3 regions of the Duffyella gerundensis genome follow, and region 1 is predicted to be linked to each of the others. Evidence: predicted binding sites of a transcription regulator. Region 1 holds the regulator's gene; each other region holds the start of a gene.
What was found. The regulator PhoB, encoded in region 1, activates phosphate uptake and scavenging genes when phosphate is short. The targets are predictions, from matches to a motif close to CTGTCATAAAACTGNCNNAT.
Positions count from the first base shown of each region.

Region 2: the regulator PhoB is predicted to act here: its motif matches at 4,031-4,050, upstream of kdgR (DNA-binding transcriptional regulator KdgR).
Region 3: the regulator PhoB is predicted to act here: its motif matches at 4,880-4,899, upstream of glpT (glycerol-3-phosphate transporter).

Region 1 covers NZ_LN907827.1:1,032,933-1,040,338, reverse strand. Annotated here, with positions in the region: gene brnQ (branched-chain amino acid transport system II carrier protein) at 1-104, opposite strand, end outside; gene EM595_RS04675 (cobalamin-independent methionine synthase II family protein) at 494-1,597, opposite strand; gene EM595_RS04670 (PstS family phosphate ABC transporter substrate-binding protein) at 1,771-2,694, opposite strand; gene phoR (phosphate regulon sensor histidine kinase PhoR) at 2,713-4,026, opposite strand; gene phoB (phosphate response regulator transcription factor PhoB) at 4,042-4,731, opposite strand; gene sbcD (exonuclease subunit SbcD) at 4,923-6,146, shown strand; gene EM595_RS04650 (SbcC/MukB-like Walker B domain-containing protein) at 6,143-7,406, shown strand, end outside.
Region 2 covers NZ_LN907827.1:2,180,771-2,188,176, forward strand. Annotated here, with positions in the region: gene rlmA (23S rRNA (guanine(745)-N(1))-methyltransferase) at 1-428, opposite strand, end outside; gene cspE (transcription antiterminator/RNA stability regulator CspE) at 565-774, opposite strand; partial or broken gene EM595_RS21365 (DUF2627 domain-containing protein) at 761-930, opposite strand; gene EM595_RS10125 (MBL fold metallo-hydrolase) at 1,461-2,456, opposite strand; gene EM595_RS10130 (YebO family protein) at 2,474-2,728, opposite strand; gene EM595_RS10135 (YobH family protein) at 2,903-3,139, shown strand; gene kdgR (DNA-binding transcriptional regulator KdgR) at 3,157-3,948, opposite strand; gene EM595_RS10145 (hypothetical protein) at 4,400-5,035, shown strand; gene EM595_RS10150 (MFS transporter) at 5,289-6,671, shown strand; gene htpX (protease HtpX) at 6,720-7,406, opposite strand, start outside.
Region 3 covers NZ_LN907827.1:3,579,761-3,587,166, reverse strand. Annotated here, with positions in the region: gene rhtC (threonine export protein RhtC) at 1-556, shown strand, start outside; gene rhtB (homoserine/homoserine lactone efflux protein) at 787-1,410, opposite strand; gene pldB (lysophospholipase L2) at 1,514-2,509, shown strand; gene yigL (sugar/pyridoxal phosphate phosphatase YigL) at 2,573-3,373, shown strand; gene glpT (glycerol-3-phosphate transporter) at 3,412-4,755, opposite strand; gene EM595_RS16385 (carboxylate/amino acid/amine transporter) at 5,063-5,920, shown strand; partial or broken gene EM595_RS16380 (YehS family protein) at 6,148-6,606, opposite strand; gene metR (HTH-type transcriptional regulator MetR) at 6,677-7,406, opposite strand, start outside.

The DNA of each region.
Region 1 (7,406 bases):
ATGCCGACAACCGGAGGAAAGATAATATTGCCCGCGCCGACGAACAGGGCAAAGGTCATAAAGCCCAGCGCGAGGATATCCCTGGAAGTTAAACGATGTTTCATAGACGGCCCGTACTGTTGTTGCGATGAGTGATGTTTGGGTTGTCCAGCCTGTGGATGTTTTCGTGCAGCATCCTTCAGGGAAAAAGCGGCAAAATAATGCGGAGCTTTAAACGCAGAAATAGCGAGCAGATCTGTTATTTACACAGTGCAATATGCGGACAACGGCGCCAAGTAAATCGTTTATAGCGGGGAAAGGCAATACGGGATCGGAAAAGCAGAGTGATATAGCGCGGGCGAGCAGAAAGTTAGCGAAATCGTTTAAACTATTCAATAGAAGCATTACATGATGTGTAGTTTATTTACACAGTCGCTGAGCATATCGGTCATATGAAGCGATTCAGTTGCACAGAAGGCGCGGTTTACGCGCCTGTCTGCACAACTTTACGCCATCACCACACTTGTTGCGCGATATCGACCACCAGACGAATCTTCGCCCACTGCTGCGCTTCCGTCAGGCTGTTGCCCTCTTCAGTTGAGGCAAAACCACACTGCGGACTGAGGCAGATCTGGCTCAGATCGACAAACTGCGCCGCTTCGGCCAGGCGCGCTTTCACCACCGCCGGGTCTTCCAGTTCGCCCTGTTTGGTGGTGATTAAGCCCAGTACCACCTGCTGTTTGCCTGGCTTAATAAAGCGCAGCGGTTCAAAGCCGCCGGCGCGTTCATTGTCATATTCCAGGTAAAAAGCATCAATATTAACGCTGCCAAACAGAATCTCAGCCACCGGCTCGTAGCCGCCTTCGGAGATCCAGGTTGAGCGGAAGTTGCCGCGGCAGACGTGCAAACCGATGATCAAATCGTCCGGTTTGCCTTCGATTGCCTTGTTCAACACGCGGGCATAAATACGTGCCAGCTCTTCCGGATCGTCGCCACGCTCGCGGATTTGGCGCTTTTGATCTTCCGAACAGAGATAGGCCCATACGGTGTCATCGAGCTGCAAATAACGGCAGCCTGCCTCGTAAAAGGCGGCGATGGCCGTGCGATAGGTCAGCGCCAGATCGTCAAAATAGTCATCCATATTCGGATAGACGTCGGCATCAATGGTTTTGCGACCGCCGCGGAAGTGCAGCACGCTTGGGCTGGGAATGGTCATTTTTGGCACCGCATCACCGGCGATGCTTTTCAGATAGCGGAAATCTTCCAGCATCGGGTGCTGACTGAAGCCGAGCTTGCCGGTAACGCGCACGCCGTGGGCTTTGGTCTGCACGCCGTTGAACTGAATGCCCTGCTCGGCTTCATAGAGCTCCACGCCGTCCAGTCCGGCAAAAAAGTCAAAGTGCCACCAGGCACGACGAAACTCACCGTCAGTGACCACCTGCAGGCCGTTGGCTCGCTGCTTGTTCACCACATCGAGAATCTGTTCATCTTCAATCTGACGCAGCGTAGCGGCATCAATGTCGCCAGCGGCAAACTGCGTGCGCGCCTGTTTAATCGCCTGTGGACGCAGGAAGCTGCCAACGGTATCGGCACGGAAAGGGGCGGTGAACTGGCTCATGAACGGGCTCCTGAAAGTGAATCCTTCCTGCCGGTGATTGCGGCAGGAAATAATTACCAACTGTTATTTACAGCCATCTGGATGGCTATATGTCTGGAGGCAGATTGACATGCTGTACGCAGCGGCGCAATAGAGGAAAATTCATGTCCCATGAAATTAATTCATGTTGAGCGTCAGGGTGTGTTGAACAGCCGTTGCGCCTGTACCACCTGCTCAGTGGAAAGCGGCAGATAGCCGGTGCGCGGAATCATCGCCTGTCCTTGCGCCGAGAGCACATAGTTGACGAAGGCGAGCGTGCGCGGCTCAAGCGGATGTCCCGGTGCTTTATTGACGTAGAGATAGAGCGGACGAGCAAAGGGATAGCGACCGCTGCGGATCGCGTCCACGGTGGGCGCAACCGGCGTACCCGCGTCACCAACCAGCGGCACGATTTTCACGCCGCTGAGATGAAAACCCATGCTGGCATAGCCGATAGCGTTAAGGTTACTGGCCACCGCCTGCACCACAGCAGCAGAGCCGGGGAATTCCGCCACGTCGTTGCGAAAATCGCCGTCGCACAGCGCCTGCTGCTTGAAAAAACCCCAGGTGCCAGAAGCGGAGTTGCGGCCCTGACGGGCAATCGTGCGGTTCTGCCATTGCGGCTGCGCCAGCAGATCGCCCCAGCGCTGCGGCACATGTGTGCCACCGCAGCGGCGAGTGACCGAAAACAGCGCATCCAGCTGCTGTACGCTCAGCTGCTGCAGCGGATTGTCCTGATTCACCATCACCACCAGCGCATCCATCGCCACCGGAATGGCCAGCGGCGGATAGCCATATTTTTCTTCAAACAGGCGGCGTTCCGTGGCCTGCATGGGCCGACTCATGGCGCCGAGCTGCGCGGCACCGGCAGCCAGCGCGGTCGGCGCGGTAGAAGACCCCGCCGCCTGCACCTGCACGTTAACGCCAGGATAGAGCCGGTTAAAATCCTCGCCCCACAGCGACATCAAGTAGCCGAGCGTATCGGAACCGACGCTGGTCAGATTGCCGGCCAGCATGCCTTCTTTTGCCTGCGCCAGCGGGCCCGTCAGCAGCAGCAGAGCCAAAATCAACGCTTTCATCGTTATGCCTGCAAGGGGTTAATGCACGGCATTTTCAGCCAGATCCGCCTGCACAATCAAGCCTGGTGGCAAGGTAAAGCTGAAGGTAGTGGCTTTACCCGGCTGGCTGGTGATCTCCAGTCGGGCGTTATGGTGGCTGAGCGCATGCTTCACGATCGCCAGCCCGAGGCCGCTGCCACCGGTTGCCCGCGATCGCGCTTTGTCGACACGATAAAAACGTTCGGTCAGCCGCGGCAGGTGCTCTGCGCTGATACCGGGTCCGTCATCGCTGACGCTGAAGCGCACGCCATCGCGCACCCGCTGCCAGCTGACGCGAATATGCGTGCCTTCTGGCGTATGGTTAACGGCGTTGTACACCAGGTTTGAAATGGCGCTGCGCAGCTGCTCATCGTTGCCGAACACCTTCAGCTCGCTGTCAAAATCAAAGCTGATGGTATGGCGGCCGCTGCTCAGTGTTTCCGCCTCGCGTTGCAGCAGGCGCAGCATAATCGGCACATCGACTTTTTCAGAGAGATCGACCACCGGCGCGGCTTCAATACGCGACAGCGTCAGCAGCTGTTTAACCAGGCTGTCCATGCGCCGCGTCTGTTCCTGCATGGTGTGCAGCGCTTTATCCCGCGAGCGTCCTGCCATGCCGGCATCGTTCATCATTTCCAGATACCCCTGCAGCACGGTAAGCGGCGTACGCAGTTCGTGACTGACGTTGGCAAAGAAATTTCGCCGCGCGCCCTCCAGCTGATGTTTCTGCGTGACGTCGCGCGCCACCAGCAGCCACTGGCCTTCGCTGTAAGGCATGACGCGAAATTCGAGGTGGCGCTGGTTGTTCATCACCAGCGTCAGCGGTTTCGCAAAATCGCGCTGGCGAATATAGCGGGAGAATTCCGGATAGCGCAGCAGGTTGAGGATATTCTGGCCATTATCTTCCGGCCAGCGCAGCCGCAGATGTTGCTGCGCCAGGCCGTTGCACCAGAAAATATTGCCCTCTTCGGTGGTCAACACCAGCGCATCGGGCAGCGACTCGGCTCCGCTGCGAAAGCGTTTGATCAGATTGCCCAACTCGCGGCGGCGGCGGCGGTTACGTAACTGCATCTGATAAAGCCCGTAAAACAGCGGTTCCCAGCTGCCGCGTCCGGTAGGCGGCGTCATGGTGCGGTCAACCCACAGCCAGTTCGAGAGCTTCATCAACTGCCAGAAATGCCAGAACAGCACGGCCAGCACCGCACACAATAAAAACCAGGCCAGACCGCCCAGCAATAAACCCAGAATAGCGGCTGGCAGAATCGCCAGCAGTAATTCCAGCAATAATCTCTTCCAGGAGAGGCGTTCCAGCACGAGTGTGACTCCGGATCAGTAGCGGGCGGAGAAACGATACCCTGTTCCACGCACGGTTTGTACCATGCGATCGTGTCCGGAGAGTTCCAGCGCCTTACGCAAACGCCGAATATGCACGTCCACGGTGCGATCTTCCACGTAGACGTTGGTGCCCCAGACGTTATTCAGCAGCTGTTCGCGGCTGTAAACCCGTTCCGGATGCGTCATGAAAAAGTGCAAGAGTTTGTATTCAGTAGGGCCCATTTCCAGCGGCGTGGTTTCTGACATCACCCGATGCGATGAAGGATCAAGGCTCAATCCCTGCATTTCAATCACCTCTTCCACCGCCATCGGTGAAATACGGCGCATTACCGCTTTGATGCGCGCCATCAGCTCTTTTGGCGAAAAAGGCTTGGTAATGTAATCGTCGGCGCCGACTTCCAGGCCACGTACCCGATCTTCCTCTTCACCGCGCGCGGTCAACATCATCACCGGAATATCCCGGGTCATCGCTTCACGCTTCAGGTGTTTAATGAACTGAATGCCGCTGCCGCCTGGCAGCATCCAGTCAAGCAGGATCAGGTCCGGCCAGGGTTCAATCAGCATATTGATCGCGCTGTCGTAATCTTCTGCTTCTATTGGTTGGTAGTCGTTCTGCTCCAGCACAAAACACAACATTTCACGAATGGGGGCTTCATCTTCGACAACCAAAATACGCTTAGCCATTATTGCTCCTGCGAATGTGACCCGGGTCACTGGGATTTGCGGCGTCATTATGCGTCAGTTTTATGACAGATTTATGAAAAAAGCACGGGGGTGCCGCACGGTTTTTAACACTTCTGTTACCGCTTTCCTTCGCCCCTTTTTATTTTCAGTCGGTATAATCGGCGGTGTCTTTTCATTGCCCGGGAATCAGCATGCGCATCATTCACACCTCCGACTGGCATTTGGGTCAGTTTTTCTACACCAAAAGCCGCGCACCGGAGCATCAGGCTTTTTTTAGCTGGCTGCTGGCGTGTGTCGAGCAGCATCAGGTGGATGCCATTGTGGTGGCGGGCGACATTTTTGATACCGGCTCGCCGCCGAGCTACGCCCGCGAACTCTACAATCGCTTTGTGGTGCAGCTGCAGGCCACCGGCTGTGAGTTGGTGGTGCTGGGTGGCAATCACGATTCCGTTGCCACCCTGAATGAGTCGCGCGAACTGCTCGCCTGCCTGAATACCCGGGTGATCGCCGCTGCCAGCGACGATCCTGCCGATCAGGTGCTGCTGCTGAAAGATCGCCAGGGTCAGCCGGGCGCGCTGCTCTGCGCCATTCCCTTTTTGCGGCCGCGTGACATTCTGCGCAGCCGCGCTGGGCAGTCCGGTCGTGAAAAACAGCAGAGCCTGCTGGAAGCGATCAGCGAGCACTATCAGCGCTGCTATCAGCAGGCGCTGACCGAACGCGAGCGCCGCGGCGATCGCCTGCCGATCGTCGCCACCGGCCATCTGACCACCGTCGGCGTGACTAAAAGTGACGCGGTCCGCGACATCTATATCGGCACGCTGGACGCCTTTCCGGCGCAGGCGTTTCCGCCCGCTGATTACATTGCACTCGGCCACATTCATCGGGCGCAGCGCATCGGCGGCAGCGAGATTATTCGTTACAGCGGCTCGCCCATTCCTTTGAGCTTTGACGAGTGCGGCAGCGAAAAAAGCGTTTTTCTGCTGGAATTCAGCGGCGATCGGCTTAATGAGATCGAGACGCTGGTGGTGCCGGTGTTTCAGCCAATGCAGATTCTGAAAGGATCGCTGGCGGAGATTGAGCAACAGCTGACCCCGTTCCGTCACGGTGACTATCCGCAACCGGTGTGGCTGGATATTGAAATCGCCACGCTGGAATACCTCAATGATGTGCAGCGTCACATTGAACAGCTCACCGCCGATCTGCCGGTTGAAGTGCTGCTGATTCGCCGCAGCCGTGAACAACGCGAGCGTCATTTCGCCAGCCATCTCAACGAAACCCTGAGCGAGCTGCAGCCCGATGAGGTCTTTGCCCGGCGTCTGGCGCAGGAGTCGCTCTCTGAGCAGCAGCAAACCACGCTGCGTCAGCTCTTTGCGCAAACGCTTGATGGCCTGAATGACGATGAGACGTCCACATGAAAATATTGACCCTGCGTTTTAAAAACCTCAACTCACTGCGCGGCGAATGGAAAATAGATTTCAGCGCCGAGCCGTTTGCCAGTAACGGCCTGTTTGCCATTACCGGCCCCACTGGCGCGGGCAAAACCACCCTGCTGGATGCCATCTGCCTGGCGCTTTATCATCAAACGCCGCGCCTTGGCCCGCTATCGCAGACGCAGAATGAACTGATTACCCGTGATACCGCCGAATGTCTCGCCGAAGTGGAATTTGAAGTCAAAGGCGTCGCCTGGCGCGCCTTCTGGAGTCAGAACCGCGCGCGCGGCGCGGTGGATGGCAAGCTGCAGGCGCCGCGCGTCGAGCTGGCGCGCTGCGATGACAATGTCATCGTGGCCGATAAGGTCAACGACAAGCTGAAGATGATCGAAACGCTCTCTGGCCTCGATTTTGCTCGCTTCACCAAATCGATGATGCTGTCGCAGGGTCAGTTTGCCGCCTTTCTGAATGCTAAAGCGGGCGAACGCGCCGAGCTGCTGGAGGAGCTGACCGGCACGGAAATCTATGGTCAGCTGTCGATAGCGGTGTTTGAACGGCATAAAAGCGCACGGCTGGCGCTGGAATCATTACGCACGCGCGCCTCGGCGATGGCGCTGCTGGATAGCGCCAGCGTGGCTAATCTGCAACAGCAGCTGGATGTGCTGGGCGAACAGGAACAGCAGCTTAATCAGCAGATTGAGCAGCTCAGTCAGGCGCAGCGCTGGCATGAACAGCAGCAGCAGCTGGCGCAGGATGCCGACGCTGCCAGTCAGCAACAGCAGCAGACGCAGCAGCACTGGCAACAGCTGGCGCCCGAGCGCGAACGTCTGGCACGTGCCGCACCGGCCGAAGCATTGCGCACGGTGTGGCAACAGCGCCAGCAGGTCAACGAGGATTTGCAGCAGCTTGAACAGCAGCTAAGCCAATTGCAGCAGCGCATGACACAGCAGCAAGCGGAACAGCAGCAACTGCAACAGGCGCTGGCGCTGGCGGCGGCGCGGCGTCAGCAGCAGTATGACGCTCAGTTAGCGGTTCAGCATCTCACTGAACAGGTGATTCCGCTGGACAGCCAACGAGAACGCATCGATCAGCAGATCGCGCAGCTACGCACCAGCTGCGACGATCATGCCGCTGGCGTGGCAACACAGCAGCGTGCTCAGCGTGAGCAGCAGCAGACCCTTCAGGATTTACTGACGCAGCAACAGCGGCAACAGCAGTGGCGCGAGGCGCATCCGCATCTGGCGC
Region 2 (7,406 bases), 1.1 Mb from region 1:
TGGCTTGATGCCACACAAAAGGCGACGTCGGCATAGCGTTTTGCCGCCGCGCGAATAGCCACTTTAGCCACATCCAGCCCGATAACCTCACGCTGCTCGCGGTCGGCAAAGCGTTTGGCGATCGCTGCCGTGTAATAGCCTTCACCACAGCCAATATCCAGAATGGTTAACTTCTGCTGCGGCAGGTTATTGCTTAACAGCGTCGTTACCGCCTGTTGCAGCGGCTGGTAAAAACCGGCATCAAGAAAGTCGCGACGCGCCTGCATCATTTCCGCGCTGTCGCCCGGCTGTTTGGAACGCTTGTGCTGCACGGGCAACAGATTGATGTAACCCTCTTTTGCCCGGTCAAAATGGTGCTGACTGGCACAACGCAGGCCGTTATTGGCAGGGGTCAGTGGCTGCTGGCAGAGGGGACAATTCCAGATCATGGTTTGCTCCGGTTACGCAAAAGAGGCGCAGTTTACCTGTTAATCAGGCGGCTCGAAACCAAAGAAAAGCCCCGGCAAAATGCCGGGGCTTTACTGTACCGAATCAGAGGTGCTTAGCACCGCATCAGGCGGCTAATCAGATAGCAGTGACGTTAACTGCAGCTGGACCTTTCTGACCATCCTGGATTTCGAATTCAACGTTCTGGCCTTCAGCCAGAGTTTTGAAGCCATTACCCTGAATTGCAGAGAAGTGTACGAACACATCTTTGCTGCCGTCTGCAGGAGTAATAAAGCCAAAGCCTTTAGACTCGTTGAACCACTTAACCTGACCTTTAATCTTTGCCATTTTGCAAATTCCTTAGAGTGTTTATATAGCCCGAGGGCTGACTTACAGAGAAACCAGAGACATTACTGCATGAGGCACTAATTAAGGCTCGGCAAGGAAGCGGTATTCAACGAAAACGTTTTTACTCAGAACTTCTTTACTCAAGATGCCACACATAAACAGAGCTGTACCTCGTTTTATCCGGAAATTGTTATCACATATTCGATAATTAATGGCAAGGGTTTTTTAAACGCTGAGCGACTGGACGCACATATTTTATGAACAGCCGCAGCGGAATGCATAAATATGCTTAAGCGAAGCGAAATGTGTTGTTGAACTGCCGTAATTGTGACTACTGCCACTGCACTTGTGCATAGCCCGATCGCCGTTTTTGGCCTCTGTACCGTGCCATTCGGTCGCCTGAGCGATGCCAGCAAAGATGACAGCAATATGACATGACTATTTCGGTAATGCTTTACTGAATTAATTATTTAGGCCTGAATGAAGCCGCCAATTAGTTTAGGGCTAATTATAAAAGCGCAGCGGAAAAACATTTTTTGCACCAAAATCATGAAAAAATAATCGCGCTGCCCCAATTAAATGCAGCGCAAGGATTGCTAGCAAGGATTTATTTGCGACACTTATTTATTTCTGCTGAATGCGTGTTGTTCTATATCAGCCTTACCTGCCATTTAAGATAAATCTTACTAAATAAAATTTAGCGCCCTGCTTTCACCAATACGCCATGCACTGAACAGGCGCTCATCCAACTGTGCCGCCTGCATCGCCTGCGACAAAACCGCCGGTGGCGCATCCAGCGACTCATCTGCCAGCTCAAACACACCCCAGTGAATCGGAATGGTCAGCGGACAGCCAGCAGCACGGTGTAATGCCACGGCCTGCGTCGGATTCATATGCTGGCTCTGCATAAACCATTCCGGTGCCCAGGCACCGATGGGCAACGCAGCCAGATTAAAGGGTCCCAGTCGGCGTGGAATCTCCAGCAGATTGTCTGAATAACCGCTGTCGCCGCTGAACCAGAAGCGCAGCGTCTGGCTGTGAACCGTCCATCCGCACCATAAAGAACGATTACGATCCTTTAAGGTTCGCATGCTCCAGTGGCGCGCGGGCACAGCATGCACCTGAATATCGCCGAATGTCGCCTGCTGCCACCAGTCAAGCTGGACAACGTGCCGGGCGCCCTGTCGCGTAAACCAGGGTTTTAATCCCAATGGCACAACAAAGCGCACGTCCGGAAAGCGCTTAAGAATCTGTCGGATTGTGGGCGCATCAAGATGATCGTAATGATTATGAGAGATCAGCACATAGTCCAGCCGCGGCAGCTGCGCGATCGCTAACGGTGCCGGAGTGTGCCGTTTTGGGCCGTAAAAACGCAGCGGTGAAGCGCGTGGCGACAGCGCAGGATCGATCAGCACCACCTGCTGCTGCAAACGCAGCATGATACAGGCATGGCCGAGAAACCAGACCGCATCGTCATCGCCCTGCAAATGCGCAGGCTGATACCATTGCTGCCGGAAGGCGTCATAACCACCGGCAGGGGGAAAAGGCAATCCGCTGGCTTTACGTTCTTTGCGCCAGCGCTGCAGATCGCCCTGCTGGCGCGTGTCCGCCTCCGGATTACGAAAACCCTGTGGGGTATGATGCGCTTTGGTGGCGTCATACCAGGGATTTTTCCATACCATGCTGTTCTGCCTTGTGCTTAGCGTTCAGGAATAACCCGGATAAAGTCGCGTTCGATCTCTTCCTGCGGCTTGATCTCCGGCTCCGGCTGCAACCATTTTTTCAGCAGGGCATTCTGCTTTTTCTGCTCGTCGAGCAGGTTTTGCAGCAGACGGATCTGTTCATTGGCCCGCACGCTGGCGCGATTGACAAAGAACCACAGCACCAGTCCGATCGCCGTGCCAATCAGGACCGCGACGGGCAACAGTAAACCGCTCGTATTCAACTCGTTCATAGCTGCCTCAACATCTTATTATGCGTTTATTCAGGGCAAGATAATAAGGGTTCCGCTGGTCTGCTGCCAGCAGCAAGGCGGTTTTCAGCCAGATCCGATCGACGCCGCTGCGCTTTTGCCGCATGCTGCAACTGAAACCATTACAGCGCAGGCGACAAGCCACAGGGAGAGAAGATGAAAACTATCACGCGACTGACCGGATTAGTGCTGATTATCTGGTTAGCGATGTTGTTAACCGGCTACGGCGTGTTAGCGGGAAGCACCAAAAATGCCGCAGGCATGGGATTGCGCTGCGATTACCTTACGGCCCGTGGCCTGGTTACCGCGCAGTATCTGCATAGCGAAAGCGGCATTATCGGCGTTACCGATTGCCCGCTGCTGAAAAAAAGCACGCAGGTCATCGATAATTAAGCCGGTTTTAGCGAGGGTTAAAACGGATAATCGTGATAGCCCATCTGTGAAGAGAGCGTACGACCCGCGCGATGCAGCATCTCGACGTACTCAACTTTGCGCTCTTCCGAGAAGCGGATGGTCGGGAACGAGATGCTTAATCCGGCAATCACCACGCCAAAACGATCGAAAACCGGCACGGCGATGCAGCGTAAGCCAATCTCCTGCTCTTCATTATCTTCACCAAAGCCCTGCGCTTTGACCTGATCAAGCACCTTCAGCAAGGCGTCCACGCTGAGAATAGTGTGTTCAGTGCTTGCCCGAAACTCCACATCCTTCAGTAAATCGACAACCTCACTGCGATCGCGCCAGGCGAGCAGCACCTTACCAATCGCGGTGGTGTGCAGCGGATTGCGGCGTCCAATACGCGAGTACATGCGCAGGTTGTAGAGCGAATCGATTTTGTGGATATAGACAATGCTGTCTTCTTCCAGCGCACCAAGGTGAATCGTTTCTTTGGTGAGCCGAGAAATTTCGCGCATCTGAATATCCGCGCTGCGAATCAGATCGACGTTTTGCAGCGCTTTGGCACCCAGTTCAAACAGCTTCAGCGTCAGCGCATACTTCTCGGATTCCCCTTCTTGGCTGACATAGCCGAGGGTTTTCATGGTTTGCAGAAAGCGATAGACGGTGCTTTTCGACATCATCACCCGTTGCGACAGCTCGGTAATGCCATTTTCGCGCTCTTCACCCAGCGCCTGCAAAATGCCGAACACCTTCATCACAGACGAGACGGCGTCGGGTTGTTTATCGTTATCAGCGGCAGACATGGCATTAACCCTCAGGGTTGTTTCATAAAAACTGGAACAGGTTTTTCAGTATAAAGTGACAGCCCTCGCCACCGCAATCGCGTTGCAACAAAGCAGACATATTTGCCGCTGTTTTAGCACAGGCATGCTGCTATTAACGCACAAAGCCCTCAGTCTGAGGGTATTCACCCTGCTTAACCTTTCTCATCACTGAATTAGCTTCTTTTTCTGCTGCTATCGCACTGCCAGAGCGCCATTACGCCGATTGCGCGCTTCCTCCTTTGCCTGTGACCTGGACGCGTAATCCGCTACACCCTGCTGGATCGATTAGCGGCATAGCGGATCCCACCGGAAAAACGTGACTGACGTCACCTTTCCTTGTCGTAGCGCAAAAAATCTAATGTCAATTTATGTCAACTTTGTTCGCAGAGAGAATAAACCGCTATTCTAAACTTTGATGGGAACGACACAGATGAAAATTTCAATAATTGCTGTACTGGTAATGGCTGCTTCTTCATTCGCAGCTCAGGCTCAGACAATGGCGCAAGCCTCTGAAGCTGTTTCTCATGCCTCTCGTATGTTGGACGCTGCTCAGGCCCGTGTAGATGCAGCTGCCAATGCTTACGGAACGGGCTCTGTTCAGGGATGGGCTGATGCATCAAGACAAGCAGCAACTGAACGTGCTGAGGCTCAGGCAACCCTAAATGGTGCTGTAAACAGCCTGGCGAATGCAATTGCTTCAGGACGCATTGCCGCCTCTACCCTGACTGCCGCTAAAGCCCCGGTAACTATCAATGTTGCCGCCTCTACGCTGACACCTTCAACGCCGGTTAGCGTCACGGTGAACGGTGTAACCCAGACGGTTGCAGCGTCCACCCTGGCACCCTCTGTTCAGGTTACCGTTCCTCAGACTGTGTCTTACTTCGCGGGCGTGACTCCCCAGACGGCAAATGGTGGGCGTGACTCTGTGGGCAATCGCTCAGAACACGGAACCGGCAACGGCAGCAATAACGCGGCGAATTCGAACAGCGCGCATGGATTAGGGGGCGGCAACCATATCGGCGGTGGCTCAGCGCAGTCCGGCAGCCGCAACATAGGCCACTGGTAAGGCCCTCATCCTTGCCTTAATGCTGTCAGACATCGGCCTGATTGCGGTTTGGCAGCACATTCCTCACTGCCTAAGCGTTATGGTAAACCGCGGATCATTGCATCAGGCAAGGATCGTGGCTCCTCGCCCGGCAACCGCAAGCGGGTTGCAATAAAGCAGACATATTTGCTGATGATTAATTGCAGGCAAACAATGCATTTAGCGCAAATAATCATTAGCATGATGATATTCACCCCGCTTACCTTTTAACATCATGACACCTTCTTCTGTTTCTGATGGACTGCCGCTGCCACGTCGCTACGGTGCCATTGCGGCGATCGCGCTCGGCCTGACCATGGCTGTGCTGGACGGTGCAATCGCTAACGTTGCGCTGCCGACCATTGCCCGTGATTTACACGCCAGCCCCGCTGCGTCGATCTGGATCGTGAACGCCTATCAGCTGGCGATCATCGTCTCACTGCTGTCGCTCTCTTTTCTTGGCGATATTCTGGGCTACCGGCGCATCTATCAGGCGGGCCTGGTCATGTTTACCTTTACCTCGCTGTTCTGCGCGCTGTCTGATTCACTCAGCATGCTGACATTTGCACGCGTGCTGCAGGGTTTTGGCGGCGCAGCGCTGATGAGCGTCAATACCGCCCTGATCCGCATCATCTATCCGCAACGCCAGCTGGGACGCGGCATGGCGATCAACTCGCTGATCGTGGCGGTTTCAACTGCGGCTGGCCCTACGGTTGCCGCGGCGATTTTGTCGATTGCATCGTGGAAATGGCTGTTTTTTATCAATGTGCCGGTGGGCTTTATCGCCTTCTGGCTGGCGCTACGCTTTTTGCCGGACAACCTGCAAAAAGCCAAAGGTCAGCGTTTCGATATTCCCAGCGCGGTAATGAATGCTTTGACTTTTGGGCTGCTGCTCTCGGCGCTGAGCGGCATGGCGCAGGGCAGCCCGCTTTGGCTCATTGTGGTTCAACTATTAGCGCTGATGATCATCGGCACGCTGTTTATTCGTCGCCAGCTCAGTATGGAATTTCCTTTGCTGCCGGTCGATCTGCTGCGCCTGCCGATTTTTTCCCTGTCGATAGGCACCTCGGTCTGCTCGTTTACCGCACAAATGTTGGCGATGGTGTCGCTGCCGTTCTATCTGCAAAATGTGCTGGAGCGCGATGAAGTCGCAACCGGCCTGCTGCTGACACCCTGGCCGCTGGCGACGATGGTCTTCGCGCCGATCGCCGGTCGGCTGATCGAGCGTTATCACGCCGGGCTGCTCGGTGGCATTGGGCTGATGATGTTTGCCGGCGGGCTGTTTGCGCTCGCATTGCTGCCCACTTCGCCTTCCGACCTGGACATTATCTGGCGCATGATGCTGTGCGGCGCAGGCTTTGGGCTGTTTCAGTCGCCCAATAATCACACTATTATCTCTTCGGCACCGCGTCAGCGCAGCGGCGGAGCCAGCGGCATGCTCGGCACGGCGCGTCTGCTGGGTCAGACCACCGGCGCCGCGCTGGTCGCCATGATGTTTAATCTGTTTGGCGACAGCGGCACTCACGCATCGCTGATTGCTGCCGGTATCTTTTCCAGCGTGGCAGCGGCGATCAGCCTGACGCGCATGAGTCAGCAGCGCCCCGACGCGGCCGGATAGCGGACATAAAAAAAGGCGACCGAAGTCGCCTTTTTTGCAGTGCAGCCTTTATTTCAGGTAGTCGCCGTTGCGCAGTGCTTCAATACGCTTATCCAGCGGCGGATGCGACATGAAAAACTCGCTCAACGATTTTGACTTACCGTTGATACAGAACGCCATCATGCTGCCCGCTTCCTGCGGCTCATAGCTGGTTTTCAGGCGCTGCAAAGCAGCAATCATCTTTTCACGGCCCACCAGCTTGGCTGAACCGGCATCGGCATGGAATTCACGGTGACGCGAGAACCACATGGTGATCATGCTCGCCAGGATGCCAAACACCAACTCCAGCACGGTTGCCACCGCGAAATAGACCAGCGGATTACCGTTGCTGCTGCCCTCTTCATCGCGGTTACCCGACAGAAAGCCGGAAGCCAGCTGCGCCAGAATACGCGAGATAAAGATAACAAAGGTGTTCACCACGCCCTGAATCAGGGTCATCGTCACCATGTCGCCGTTAGCGATGTGGCTCATCTCGTGTGCCAGCACCGCTTCCGCCTCATCGCGGCTCATGTTCTGCAACAGGCCGGTGGAGACCGCCACCAGCGAGGCATCGCGGCGTGCGCCGGTGGCGAAGGCGTTGATATCCGGCGCATGATAAATGGCGACCTGCGGCATAGCGACGCCTGCCTGCTGAGCCTGCTGCGCAACGGTATGCAGCAACCAGCGTTCGGTCTCATTTCGTGGCTGTTCAATAAC
Region 3 (7,406 bases), 1.2 Mb from region 1:
CTTCTTTGTCTCGCAAACTGCGGCCAGCCGCTCGCGCAAAGAGGCAATGATGGGCGTGCTGGGCATCACGCTGGGTATTGTGGTGTGGGCGGGCGTGGCGCTGATGGGGCTGCATCTGATCCTGCAAAAAATGGCCTGGCTGCATCAGATCATTATGGTCGGCGGTGGGCTGTATCTGCTGTGGATGGGTTGGCAGCTTCTACGTTCGGCGCGCCAGCAGCATAAAAATCCGCAGCAGGAGGAGGTGGCGGTTGAGTTGCCGAAAAAAGGGCGCAGCTTCCTGAAAGGCTTTCTGACCAACCTTTCCAATCCCAAAGCGGTGATCTACTTTGGCAGCGTCTTTTCACTCTTTGTCGGTGATGATGTCGGTGCCGGTGAACGCTGGGGACTTTTCCTGCTGATTATTGGTGAGACCTTTGCCTGGTTCGCGCTGGTAGCGGCGATCTTTGCGATGCCGTGGATGCGTCAGAAATATCAGCGCGTGGCTAAATGGGTGGATGGGATGGCGGGGGTGCTCTTTGCCGGGTTTGGCATTCATCTCATTATTTCACGATAAGCTCTGGTAAGAGCTTATCGTGAATATTCGGCCTGGCTTACTGGTGATTTAGCCGCCGAACGGTGCTCAAAATCCTCACGTACTTCAGTACGCTCCGGTTTTTCCGCGCTGGCCGACGGCAAACTCGCTGCGACGCCGACGGCCTTGCAGCGAGTGCGCTGGAAGGTTAAAGACCTGACATTCCTTCAAAATTCAAATAACCGCGTACCTTTGCGTTTTGCGGGTGGTGCTCAGGCCATTTTACGGGCGGAGGCGAGCAGGGCGCCGACGGCCATAAACAGGCTGCCGAAGATGCGGTTCAGCAGCTTCATCTGTTTTGGGCCTTTGATCCAGCCGGCGATGCGCGTAGCCAGCATGGCGTAGCCAATCATCACGATAATATCGACGACGACGGTGGTGACACCAAGGATCAGATACTGCGCGGCCTGCGGCTGGTGCGGCAGAATAAACTGCGGGAACAGGGCGGCGAGGAAAACAATGCTTTTGGGATTGGTGAGATTCACCAGCACCGCGCGTTTGAACAGCCGACGACGCGGCATCGCTTTAGCAACCGCCTGCAGATCGAGAGAGCCAGCCGAGCGCCACTGCTGAATCCCGAGCCAGACCAGATAAGCTGCACCTGCCCATTTCACGATTTCAAATGCCAACAGCGACTGTGAAAACAGCGCGCCCAGTCCGATACCCACCAGCATGATATGCAACGACAGGCCAACCTGCAGACCACATATTGAGGCCGCCGCGCCGCGATAGCCGTGGCTGATCCCGGTACTCATGGTATTAATGGCGCCTGAACCAGGCGACAGGCTCAGTACAGATGTGGTCAACAAATAGGTCAACCACCATTCGATAGTCATAGCGTAAGGCTCCCTGCGAGCGGCGGAATATGACACAATACGACATTATCCCGCGTTGCGCTACGCGTCACGGGAGCGCCGTCAGCAAGCAGGAAAAGCCACGATGAACAGTCACAAAACCCTCTGGTTAAACCGCGAAAAAGCATTCGCCGCTTTTGCTACCGGGCCGTTACTGGACTTCTGGCGGCAGCGGGAAGAGTGCGAGTTTGTCGGCGTGGAAAACCTCACTATTCGCTACGTGCGCTTTCGGGATGCCAGCCACGATAAAGTGGTGTTGCTGGTGCCGGGGCGAATAGAAAGCTATGTCAAATATCCCGAACTGGCTTACGATCTTTTTCAGTGCGGCTACGATGTGATCATTATCGATCATCGTGGTCAGGGACGTTCCGATCGTCTGCTGGACGATCGTCATCGTGGCCACGTTGCGCGCTTTGAGCACTACGTCGAAGATCTGGAAACGCTCTACCTGAAGGAGATTGTGCCGCACCATTATCGTCATCGCTTTGCGCTGGCACATTCGATGGGCGGCGCGATTCTGGCGCTGTTTCTGGCGCAGCAGCCGCGGGCGTTTCATGCCGCAGCGCTGGCCGCACCGATGTTCGGCATCTATCTGCCAATGCCTGGCTGGATGGCAAATCGCCTGCTCGACTGGGCAGAAAAAAGGCCGCTGATTCGCGACGGTTACGCGCCGGGCACCGGCAAATGGCGGGCGCATCCGTTTGGGCTGAACCGCCTGACGCACAGCCGCGAACGCTACAAGCGCAGCCTGCGTTTTTATGCCGACGATCCTGCGATTCGCGTCGGCGGACCGACCTGGCACTGGGTACGTGAAGGTGTGCAGGCGGGTAACAATATTATTAATCAGGCGGCGTCTATCTCCACGCCGCTGCTGCTGCTGCAGGCCGGTGAAGACAAAATTGTCGATAACCGCTCGCATCAGCTGTTCTGTGACGCCATGAGCGCCGCCGGTCATCCTTGTGATGGCGGCGGCCCGTACGTCATCGCTGGCGCGCGCCATGAGATCCTGTTTGAAAAGGACGAAATGCGTGCCGACGCACTGGATGCCATCCTCGACTTTTTTCAACGGCATTCGCTTTAGCTGCACCGCTCAGATTTGTGCTGGCGAGTCACGCCGGTTAACGTTTTCTAATCAGAGGTTTTTATGTATCACATTGTCGCGTCCGATCTCGACGGTACCCTGCTTTCCCCCGATCATCTACTGACGCCCTACACCAAAGAGACGCTGAAGCTGCTCACCACGCGGGATATCCATTTTGTCTTTGCCACCGGTCGTCATCATATTGATGTGGGTCAGATGCGCGATAACCTGGAGATCGACGCCTACATGATCACCTCCAACGGCGCGCGCGTGCACAACACCGCCGGTGAGCTGATCTTCAGCCATAACCTTGACGAGGATATCGCCCAGGATCTGTTCGCGCTGAAATATGACGATCCGGCGATCATGACCAACGTCTATCGCGACGATGAGTGGTATATGTGCCGTCATCGCCCGGAAGAGCAGAAGTACTTTCGCGAATCGGTGTTTAACTATCAGGTCTATCAGCCTGGTTTGCTGCCCACCGACGGCATCAGCAAGGTCTTTTTCACCTGCGAGGATGCAGAGCTGCTTATTCCGCTGGAGCAGGCGCTGATTGCACGCTGGGGCGATCGGGTCAATGTCAGCTTCTCGTTTCCAACCTGTCTGGAAGTGATGGCGGGCGGCGTATCCAAAGGGCATGCGCTGGAAGAGGTGTCCAAATTGCTCGGTTACTCGTTAAAAGAGTGCGTGGCGTTTGGTGACGGCTTGAATGACAAAGAGATGCTGATCATGGCGGGTAAGGGCTGCATCATGAGCAATGCCCACCAGCGTCTGAAGGATTTGTTGCCGGAACTGGAAGTGATTGGCAGCAATACGCAGGATGCGGTGCCACGTTATCTGCGTAAGCTGTTTCTGGAGTAATGCGCTGCGGGCAGGGCGTTCACCCTGCCCGCAGGTCGTTACGCTTTTAACTGACGCTTGTGTTTGTTCTCACTCAGCATGGTTAAAATCAGCAGGAATACCGCCAGTACGCCGCCGCCAATCATGATGGCAAAACCGCCGTTCCAGCCGAAGTAATCCACGGTGTAACCCACGATAGCGCTGGCCGCAACCGAGCCGCCGAGATAACCAAACAGGCCGGTAAAGCCTGCTGCGGTGCCGGCTGCCTTTTTCGGTGCCAGTTCCAGCGCATGCAAGCCAATCAGCATTACCGGACCATAAATCAGGAAGCCAATCACAATCATACAGGCCATATCCACGCCCGGATTGCCCACCGGATTCAACCAGTACACTACCGTTGCGATGGTCACCAGCACCATAAAGAACACGCCGGTTGCGCCGCGGTTGCCTTTGAACACCTTGTCCGACATCCAGCCGCACAGCAGCGTGCCCGGGATACCGGCATATTCATAGAGGAAGTAGGCCCACGACGATTTATCGAGCGTGAAGTGTTTCACCTCTTTCAGATAGGTCGGCGACCAGTCGAGAATGCCGTAACGCAGCAGGTAAACAAAGACGTTGGCCAGCGCGATATACCACAGCAGCTTGTTAGGCAAAATGTACTGCATGAAGATCTGTTTGGCGGTTAATTCCTCTTCATACTGTTCGTTGTAGTCTGGCGGATAGTCATTTTTGTACGCTTCGATCGGCGGCAGGCCGCATGACTGCGGCGTATCGCGCATCAGCATAAAGGCAATCACCGCAACCAGAATCGCGCCAAACGCCGGCATATAAAGCGCCGCTTTCCAGTCGTTAAACCACGCCATGCCCAGCAGGAACAGCAAAGGCGGCAAACCGCCCCCGACGTTGTGGGCACAGTTCCACACCGACACAATCGAGCCACGTTCTTTGTGCGACCACCAGTGCACCATGGTGCGGCCACAGGGCGGCCAGCCCATGCCCTGAAACCAGCCGCAGACAAACAGCAGCACAAACATGATCATGATGCTGGAGGTGGCCCAGGGCACAAAGCCCATGATCAGCATCACCACCGCGGCGAGAATCAGGCCCGCAGGTAAAAACACGCGTGGATTAGATCGATCTGATACCGAGCCCATGATGAATTTTGAAAAGCCGTAGGCGATTGAAATACCGGACAGGGCGAAACCGAGATCGCCGCGCGAAAAGCCCTGTTCCACCAGATAAGGCATCGCCAGTGCGAAGTTTTTTCGTACCAGATAGTAGGCGGCATAACCAAAAAAGATCCCCAAAAAGATTTGCCAGCGCAGGCGGCGATAAAGGGGATCGACATGAGCATCGTCCACACGCGGGCGATGCGCGGCGGGACGGAAGATATTCAGCATGATTCCAGACTCCAGTGGTGTATTGAAATGCTTTGCAGCAGGTGAAAGAGGCTATACGCCTTCTGATAAGGTTCGCGCAAAGGATAGCGTCCAGCCCGATGAATGCGGAGCGCCTGTGACGGTAATGTTACATTTTTATGACAGATGGCACGTTTTCTGCTGCGTCAGGCGTGAGAAATGTGCGCCTGCTGGCATTACCAGCCAAGAGGGCGAGCGGTGCTTTATTAATCACATGTAAACCAGATATTTCACGCTTTGTGAAATACGGCGGTTACAATGCGTGCTTCTTCATTTCAGGGGCAGGATTGTGTTTTTACTGATCGTTACCACCATTTTATGGGCATTTTCTTTTAGCCTGATCGGCGTCTATCTGGCCGGTCACGTTGACAGCTGGTTTTCAGTGCTGATGCGACTGTCGCTGGCAGCGCTGGTGTTTTTGCCGTTTTTGCGCTGGCGTGGCTATCGCGCCTCGACGCTGGCGCTCTACATGCTGGTCGGCACGCTGCAGCTGGGCATCATGTATCTCATCAGCTTTCAGGCCTATCTCTACCTCAGCGTGTCAGAGTTTCTGCTGTTTACCGTGATGACGCCGCTCTACGTTACGCTGATTTACGACATCATCAGCGGGCGCGGCGTGCGTATCGGCTATCTCTTCAGCGCCCTGCTGGCGGTGGCTGGTGCGGCGATTATTCGCTACGACAAAGTCAGCGAGCATTTCTGGTTCGGGCTGCTGCTGGTGCAGCTGGCTAACCTTTGCTTTGCGGCGGGAATGGTGGGTTATAAGCGCCTGCAGGAGACGCGGCCGATGCCGCAGCATGTCGCTTTTGCCTGGTTCTATATCGGTGCGGTGCTGGTGGCGATCGTCGCCTGGGGTTTGTGGGGTAATCCGCACAAGCTGCCGACAACCGGCCTGCAGTGGGGCATTCTGGTCTGGCTGGGCGTTGCCGCTTCCGGGCTGGGTTATTTTATGTGGAACTACGGCGCTACGCAGGTTGATGCTGGTACGCTGGGGATCATGAACAATATGCATGTGCCAGCGGGATTGCTGGTTAATCTGGCAATTTGGCAGGAACAGCCGCACTGGCCAAGCTTCATTATTGGTGCTGCGGTGATTTGCGCGTCATTGTGGGTGCACAAGCGCTGGGTTATCGGTCGCGGAAAATAGAGGGAAGAGCCAGGCGAACCTGGCTCAGTCGATCAGGATTTGCCTGGCCAGGATTTTTTGCCTGCGGCAGGTTTGCCGCCAGCAGCAGGACGACTCGCGCTGGCGGGCTTGTTGCCACTCCAGCTCTTGCCGCCAGCCGGCTTACCGGCGGTTGCCGATTTGGCCTGTCCAGCAGGTTTGTGCTCAGCGGCCGGTTTTTTCTCGGCGGGCGCTTTTGGCACGATCGGTGGACGCACGGTCAGCGATAATCCCTTCAGGAAGTTACGCAGCAGCTGATCGCCACATTCGCGATAGTTTTTGTGATCGGGCTTGCGGAAGATCGCACCGATTTCTGACTGGCCTACCGCAAAATCAGCTTTTGCCAACACCTGTGGAATATCGGTGGTTTTCAGATCAAAGGCGATGCGCAGTTTTTTCAGGATGATGTTGTTATTCATCTTGCGCTCAATCGACGGTGCTGGCAGCTCTTCGCTTTTGCCACGACGATGGAAGATCAGTCCGTTCAGGAAATAGCCCATCAGCACATCCGGGCAAGGCTGAAAGCCCGCTTCTTCTTCCTTTTTCAGGTACGCCTGCATCATCGCCAGCGGAACTTCGCTGTCGGCGAGAGCGGCGATGTTGACCATCGCTTCATCGTTCAGTTTAAGCATGTAGCGGATGCTGCGCAGGACGTCATTATTGGTCATTAGTTTTCTCATGGTTACGGCAATGCGGCGCATTATAGAGCAGAGCGGCCGGTAATTATATCGCCGTGCATTATCCCGGTTGCAGCACGCCCGGTTTTGACGCATCACGCACCAGCGGCAGGTGCTCACAGGCGTGCTGCCGCGTGGAGCGGATAAAGGCATCAACCACCGGCTGACGCTGCTCGCCGTCGCGCACCGCCGCATAGAGGCGGCTCCATAATCCTTCGCCCAGCGTTTTGGTGACCACCAGCCCCTGACGTTCAAAACTCTCCACCACCCAGTGCGGCAGTGCGGCAATGCCCATGCGCGCCGAAACCATCTGAATCAGCAGCAGGGTGTTATCAACGCTTTTCAGCGCCGGGCTGACGCCCGCTGGCTGTAAAAAGTGGCGCCAGATATCAAGCCGTTGTCGCTGCACCGGGTAGATCATCAGCACTTCGCTGGCTAAATCTTCAGGCGTAATGATCGCTGCCTGCGCCAGCGGATGATCCGTGGCCAGCACCAGGCGCACTTCAAAATCGAACATTGGCGAATAGTGCAGACCGCTGCGCGGCAGGATATCGGAGGTCAGCACCACATCCAGTTCGCCCTGCTGCAAGGCCGGCTGCGGATCAAAGGTGACGCCTGATTTGAAATCCATCATCACCTGCGGCCAGCTCAGGCGGAAATTATCCAGCGCAGGTGTCAGCCACTGAATGCAGCTGTGGCATTCAATAGCGATGCGCAGCGTGGCCTGATGCGGCTCATGACACGCCTGTAACGCCTGCTGAATTTGCGGCAGCACCTGCTCGGCCAGCTGC